Regions from separate parts of the Diaphorobacter oryzae DSM 22780 genome, predicted to be linked through region 1. Evidence: riboswitches for the same ligand, from Rfam matches in the RefSeq annotation. Region 1 holds a riboswitch; the other holds the start of a gene.
What was found. A riboswitch is a leader RNA that binds a small molecule or an ion and turns the genes downstream of it on or off. The one in region 1 is predicted to bind S-adenosylhomocysteine.
Positions count from the first base shown of each region.

Region 2: it holds a riboswitch for S-adenosylhomocysteine, as region 1 does, so the genes downstream of both, ahcY (adenosylhomocysteinase) here and metH (methionine synthase) in region 1, are expected to answer to the same signal.

Region 1 covers NZ_JCANUL010000005.1:137,547-140,975, reverse strand. The annotation lists gene BP68_RS10355 (sigma-54 interaction domain-containing protein) at 1-547, shown strand, start outside; gene BP68_RS10350 (hypothetical protein) at 588-998, shown strand; gene BP68_RS10345 (hypothetical protein) at 1,029-1,787, opposite strand; S-adenosyl-L-homocysteine riboswitch at 1,880-1,961, shown strand; gene metH (methionine synthase) at 1,989-3,429, shown strand, end outside.
Region 2 covers NZ_JCANUL010000007.1:125,916-129,344, reverse strand. The annotation lists gene BP68_RS12810 (TlyA family RNA methyltransferase) at 1-495, opposite strand, end outside; gene ahcY (adenosylhomocysteinase) at 610-2,037, opposite strand; S-adenosyl-L-homocysteine riboswitch at 2,099-2,180, opposite strand; gene BP68_RS12800 (peptide chain release factor 3) at 2,315-3,429, shown strand, end outside.

The DNA of each region.
Region 1 (3,429 bases):
GGACCTGCGCGTCGTGGCCGCCACCCACCGCGACCTGAAGGCCATGGTGGCCGAGGGGCGCTTCCGCGAAGACCTGTACTACCGCCTCAGCACCTTCCCCATCACCCTGCCGGCGCTGCGCGAGCGCGCGCAGGACATCCCGCTGCTGGCCGAATCCCTGCTGGAGCGCGTGGCGCCGGGCCGCCGCCTGGCGCTGGCACCCGCCGCGTTGCGCCGACTGGCGCAGCACCCCTTCCCGGGCAACGTGCGAGAGCTGCGCAACGTGCTGGAGCGCGCCGCGCTGCTGACCGACGGCCCCGTGGTGGTCGCGCAGACCATCGAGCGGGCGCTCGCGTTCGATCGGCCCTCTCGCGCCCCCCGGGCGGTCGAGGATGCCGCCGCAGACGCCGGCCTGCGCGGCCTGGAGGCCGCGGCCCTGCGCGCCGCCTTGCAGGAGCCCGGCCGCACGCGCCGCCAACTGGCCCAGGCCCTGGGCATCAGCCCGCGCACCCTGTACCGCAAGCTGCGGGCGCTGCAGCCGGACCAGGGGGTGGAGCACGGCGCCTGAGCGCAGCGATACTGCGCGGGTCGTGGCTTCTAGCGTGGATATGAAACCCTGGGGACGCTTTCTTCTTCTGGCGGCCTGCTACCTGCTGTCCGTCTATGGCCTGGTGTCGTCCCTGGCGCTGGCGGGCATGGCCCTGATCCAGCCCGCCCCGGGCGCGTGGGTGGGGGGCATGATCCTGTCGGCATGGGCCTGCCATCTGGCCATGGGCATTGGCTGGGCGATAGGCCGGCGCGGGCAGCGCTGGGTGCCGCTGCTGGGCACGCTGTCGGGCCTGGGCGCCTTGCTGCTGTGGCCGCTCGCGCAGTCGCCGCGGCAGGCGCTCACGCTGCAGGACATGGGCGGCGCCGCCGCCATCGGCGCGCTGTGGACGGCGCCCTGCATCGGCCTGGCGCTGTACCTGGTCTGGTTCCACGGGCGCGGCCTGCCGCGCGGTGCGGTGGATGCCGCGTGACGGCCCGCAGGCCCCGAGGGCTTCAGGCCCTCATTTCTGGCCCATGAAGATGAAGCCCTGGGTTTGCGACGGCAGTAGGCCCATCGTCAGCAGTGCCCCGTTCTCGTAGTACGCGACCCCGGTGGCGATGGCGCCATGGCCCAGGGCGCAGGTGTCGCCCGCGAAGGCGATGCGCAGGTCGAAGATGTTCCTGCCTCCGGGGCGTGGCGCGGCCGAACCCCGGGCCGTGCAGCCCTGCATGGGCTCGGTGGCCACGGCGCCGTCGGTGTTGATGGCCAGCGTCACGGCCATGTGGGCCGACCCCGTGCTGACGCCCACGCCCTTGTAGATGCCCGCCAGCTGCGCCAGGGAGGCCGGTTGCTCGTAGGCCTTGCTGTAGCTGCCCGAGAAGGCGTCGAAGCCGAACCAGACGCGGATGTCCTTCTGCACCGTGTAGGTGCCCTCGTAGGCGCGGGACGCCACGGTGTGGGCGGTCAGGTCGAACTGCGCGCTTGAGCCGCGCAGGCGGCCGTCGGCCGAGAGGGTGGTGCCATGCACCGCGCCGCGCGCCAGCCCGTCCCGCGCGTACACGCCCCAGGTGTCGCCGTTGTCGAGGATGGCCAGGAACACGTCGTCGCCGGTGGAGGACTTGCCCGTCCAGAAACCCTCGGCGCCGGTCACCTTGGCCACGGGGGGCGGTGGCGTATAGCCATCGTCGTCGCTGCCGCCGCCGCAGCCGGCTGCCAGCGCCGCTGCCATGGCGGCGGCCACATAGGTCGTATAGGCCGTATGCCGTGCCTGTCGAAACATTGTTGCCCTCTTTCTGTTCTTGCGGGTGGTGGGGAAAGGCCCTGCGCCCGATCCTGTCGCGCAATGTAACAAGGTAAATCAGTAAAATCCGCGTTCCCAAGGAGCGTTGCAGCGGGCCTGAGCCGGCCCGTCAGGCTTGGGACCCTCATTCGTTCGCAACGACGCTCACCTGTCCCCCCTCCGATTGCACAGGTGAGCCTGATGTCCGCTGCACATATCCCCCCCATGAAGCTCTCCGGCCTGGAGCCGGTCACCATCGGCGAAGGCACGCTGTTCGTCAACGTGGGCGAGCGCACCAACGTCACCGGTTCCAAGGCCTTCGCGCGCCTGATCCTCAACGAGCAGTACGAAGAGGCCCTGGCCGTGGCGCGCCAGCAGGTGGAGAACGGCGCCCAGGTGATCGACGTGAACATGGATGAGGCCATGCTGGACAGCAAGGCCGCCATGGTGCGCTTCCTGAACCTGATCGCATCCGAGCCCGACATCGCCAAGGTGCCGGTGATGGTGGACAGCTCCAAGTGGGAGGTGATCGAGGCCGGCCTGCGCTGCCTGCAGGGCAAGGGCATCGTCAACTCGATCTCGATGAAGGAGGGCGTGGAGGAGTTCAAGGCCCACGCTAAGCTCATCAAGCGCTACGGCGCGGCCGCCGTGGTGATGGCCTTCGACGAGAAGGGCCAGGCCGACACCTACGCGCGCAAGACCGAGATCTGCGAGCGCGCCTACCGCATCCTGGTGGATGAGGTGGGCTTTGCACCCGAGGACATCATCTTCGACCCCAACATCTTCGCCGTGGCCACCGGCATCGAGGAGCACAACAACTACGGCGTCGACTTCATCGAGGCCGTGCGCTGGATCAAGCAGCACCTGCCGGGCGCCAAGGTGAGCGGCGGCGTATCCAACGTGTCGTTCTCCTTCCGCGGCAACGACCCGGTGCGTGAGGCCATCCACACCGTGTTCCTGTACCACGCGATCGCGGCGGGCATGGACATGGGCATCGTCAACGCCGGCATGGTCGGCGTGTACGACGACCTGGAGCCCCAGCTGCGCGAGCGCGTCGAAGACGTGGTGCTGAACCGCCGCCCCGACGCCGCCGAGCGCCTGCTGGAGATTGCCGACAGCGCCAAGGGCGCCGCCAAGGACGACAGCAAGAAGCTGGAATGGCGCGGCACGCCCGAGCACCCCAAGACCGTGAACGAGCGCCTGTCGCATGCGCTGGTGCATGGCATCACCGACTTCATCACCGAGGACACGGAAGAGGCCTACCAGCAGATCGTGGTCAAGGGCGGCGGCCGCCCGCTGCACGTGATCGAAGGCCCGCTGATGGACGGCATGAACATCGTGGGCGACCTGTTCGGCGCCGGCAAGATGTTCCTGCCCCAGGTGGTCAAGTCGGCCCGCGTGATGAAGCAGGCCGTGGCCCACCTGGTGCCCTACATCGAGGAAGAAAAGCGCCAGCAGGAAGCCGCCGGCCTGGACGTGAGCAGCAAGGGCAAGATCGTCATCGCCACCGTCAAGGGCGACGTGCACGACATCGGCAAGAACATCGTCACCGTGGTCCTGCAGTGCAACAACTTCGAGGTCATCAACATGGGCGTGATGGTGCCCTGCCACGAAATTTTGGCGCGCGCCAAGGCCGAGGGGG
Region 2 (3,429 bases), on a different contig from region 1:
GGTCTCGTTGTCTTCCGCTTCCTCGATGACCTCGGACAGCGCCTCCTCGCAGGCCGCCTGCAGCGATTCGGGCGTCATCGCGCGGGCGTTCAGGCCCTCCACGCAGACCACGCGCGGATCAGCGCGCAGGCGCTCGTGCAGCTGAGCGTGGCCCACGTCCACGCCGATGACCTGCGCCGCGCCGCCCTGCAGCAGGCAGTCGCTAAAGCCCCCGGTGCTCTGGCCCACGTCCAGGCAGCGCAGGCCCGCCACCTGCAGGCCCGTGGCCTGCAGCGCGCCCTCGAGCTTGAGGCCGCCGCGCGAGATGTAGCGCGCCTCGGCCGCGTCCAGCAACTGCACCTCGGCCACGGTGGGAATGTCGTCGCCGTTCTTCACCACCTTCTGCCAGGGCGTGAGCGGCGACAGCCGCCACTGCACGCCCGCGGCAATCAGGCGCTGGGCCTGCGAGCGCGTGCTCGCATGGCCGCGCTCCACCAGAAAAACGTCCGCACGCATGGCGTCGCCCTCTCTTGTTTTGATAGCTGGTTGCGCTTTCCCTGCGCCATGTTCGGGCATATTTCATGCTGAACATGGCTAGCAACAAGCGCAGGCAGCTATGGTTTTTGCAGATCAGTAGCGGTAAGTGTCAGCCTTGTACGGGCCTTCCTTCTTCACGCCGATGTAGGCCGCCTGCTCGTCGGTCAGCTCGGTCAGCATGGCGCCGACCTTCTTCAGGTGCAGGCGCGCCACCTTTTCGTCCAGGATCTTGGGCAGCACGTAAACCTTGCCGGCCTGGTACTCGGCCGGCTTGGTGAACAGCTCGATCTGGGCGATGGTCTGGTTGGCGAACGAGGACGACATCACGAAGCTGGGGTGGCCGGTGGCGCAGCCCAGGTTCACCAGGCGGCCCTTGGCCAGCAGGGTGATCTTCTTGCCGTCGGGGAAGGTGATCTGGTCCACCTGGGGCTTGACTTCTTCCCACTGGTACTGCTCGATCGAAGCCACGTCGATTTCATTGTCGAAGTGACCGATGTTGCAGACGATGGCCTGGTCCTTCATGGCCACCATGTGCTCGTGGCGGATGATGTCCTTGTTGCCGGTGGTGGTCACGAAGATGTCGGCCTTGTCGGCGGCGTACTCCATGGTCACTACACGATAGCCTTCCATGGCGGCCTGCAGGGCGTTGATGGGGTCGATCTCGGTCACCCACACCTGGGCAGACAGCGCGCGCAGGGCCTGGGCCGAGCCCTTGCCCACGTCACCGTAGCCAGCCACGCATGCCACCTTGCCGGCGATCATCACGTCGGTGGCGCGCTTGATGCCGTCCACCAGGGATTCGCGGCAACCGTACAGGTTGTCGAACTTGGACTTGGTCACCGAGTCGTTGACGTTGATGGCGCGGAACAGCAGCGTGCCCTTGGCCGACATTTCGTTCAGGCGGTGCACGCCGGTGGTGGTCTCTTCGGTCACGCCGATGATCTGGGCCGACTTGCGGGTGTACCAGGTGGGGTCCACGGCCAGCTTGGCCTTGATGGCGGCAAACACGATGCGCTCTTCTTCCGAGCAGGGGTTGGCCAGCACGGACAGGTCCTTCTCGGCCTTCTGGCCCAGGTGCATCAGCATGGTGGCATCGCCGCCATCGTCCAGGATCATGTTGGGGCCTTCGCCTTCGGTGCCGGCAGCGCCGAATTCGAAGATGCGGTGGGTGTAGTCCCAGTAGTCGGCCAAAGACTCGCCCTTGATGGCGAACACGGGCGTGCCGGTGGCGGCTATCGCGGCAGCCGCGTGGTCCTGGGTCGAGAAAATGTTGCACGACGCCCAGCGCACATCGGCACCCAGGGCCTTCAGCGTCTCGATCAGCACGGCCGTCTGGATGGTCATGTGCAGCGAGCCGGTGATGCGCGCGCCCTTCAGGGGCTGGGCGGCAGCGAACTCTTCGCGGATGGCCATCAGGCCGGGCATTTCGGTTTCGGCAATCTTGATTTCCTTGCGGCCCCAGTCGGCCAGGGAAATGTCGGCGATGGCGAAATCGGCGGGGGACTTGAGAACAGCGCTCATGGTTTTCTCCAAATCGGATGCTGAAAAAACCACGCCTTGGGGGAGCTCACCGCACAAGAAGCGTGGGCGAGCGTCGTTGCGAATGCAGGGGTCCGAGCCTCGCGCCCCGCTGTGCTGGGGACGCTGCAACGCTCCTCGGAAAGCGCGAATTATAACGGCCGCCCCGCGCGAACCCGGGCGCCTTAGAATCCGGCCCAATTCCCGGGAGCGGCCTCGCGCCGCCCGCTTTCCTTTTCGCCGCGCGGCGTGCCGCGCCGGCACCTCACCCGAAATCACTGTGTCGTACGCCCCAGAAACCCGGCGCCGCCGGACCTTTGCCATCATCTCCCACCCCGACGCGGGCAAGACCACGCTGACCGAGAAGCTGCTGCTGTTCTCGGGCGCGATCCAGATCGCGGGCGCCGTTAAGGGCCGCAAGGCCAGCCGCCACGCCACCTCGGACTGGATGGAGATCGAGAAGCAGCGCGGCATCTCGGTGGCCAGCTCGGTCATGCAGATGAGCTACCGCGACCACGTGATCAACCTGCTGGACACGCCCGGCCACAAGGACTTCTCGGAAGACACCTACCGCGTGCTCACCGCCGTCGACTCGGCGCTGATGGTGATCGACGCCGCCAACGGCGTGGAAGCGCAGACGCGCCGCCTGATCGAGGTCTGCCGCCAGCGCGACACGCCCATCATCACCTTCGTCAACAAGATGGACCGCGAGGTGCGCGACCCGCTGGACATCCTCGACGAGGTCGAGCGCGAGCTAGGCATGCCCTGCTGCCCCATCACCTGGCCCGTGGGCCAGGGCAAGAGCTTTGGCGGCATCATCAACCTGCGCACGCAAAGCATGACGGTGTTCACCGCGGGCAGCGAAAAACGCCCGCAGGACTTCGAGGTGATTCCCCTGGCAGAGGCCGACAGGCTGCGCGCGCGCTTCGGCAAGGCCTTCGACGACGCGCTGGAGAGCATGGAGCTGGCCCAGGGCGCCTCGGCCGAATGGGACCATGAGGCCTTCCTGGCCGGCAAGCTCACCCCCGTCTTCTTCGGCTCGGGGGTGAACAACTTCGGTGTGATGGAAGTGCTGGACGCCGTGGTCGACATGTCGCCCCCGCCCGGCCCACGCATCGCCTTCACCGAGGTGAACCGCAACCGCGAGGAAAAGACCATCCAGCCCGACGACGAGAGCTTCTCGGGCGTGGTCTTCAAGGTGCAGGCCAACATGGACAGCAACCACCGCGACCGCATCGCCTTCGTGCGCGTGGCCTCCGGAAAGTACACGCCCGGCATGAAGATGAAGGTGCAGCGCACAGGCAAGGAACTGCGCCCCACATCCGTGGTGACCTTCATGTCGCAGCGCCGCGAGGCCGTGGACGAGGCCTATGCCGGCGACATCATCGGCTTCAC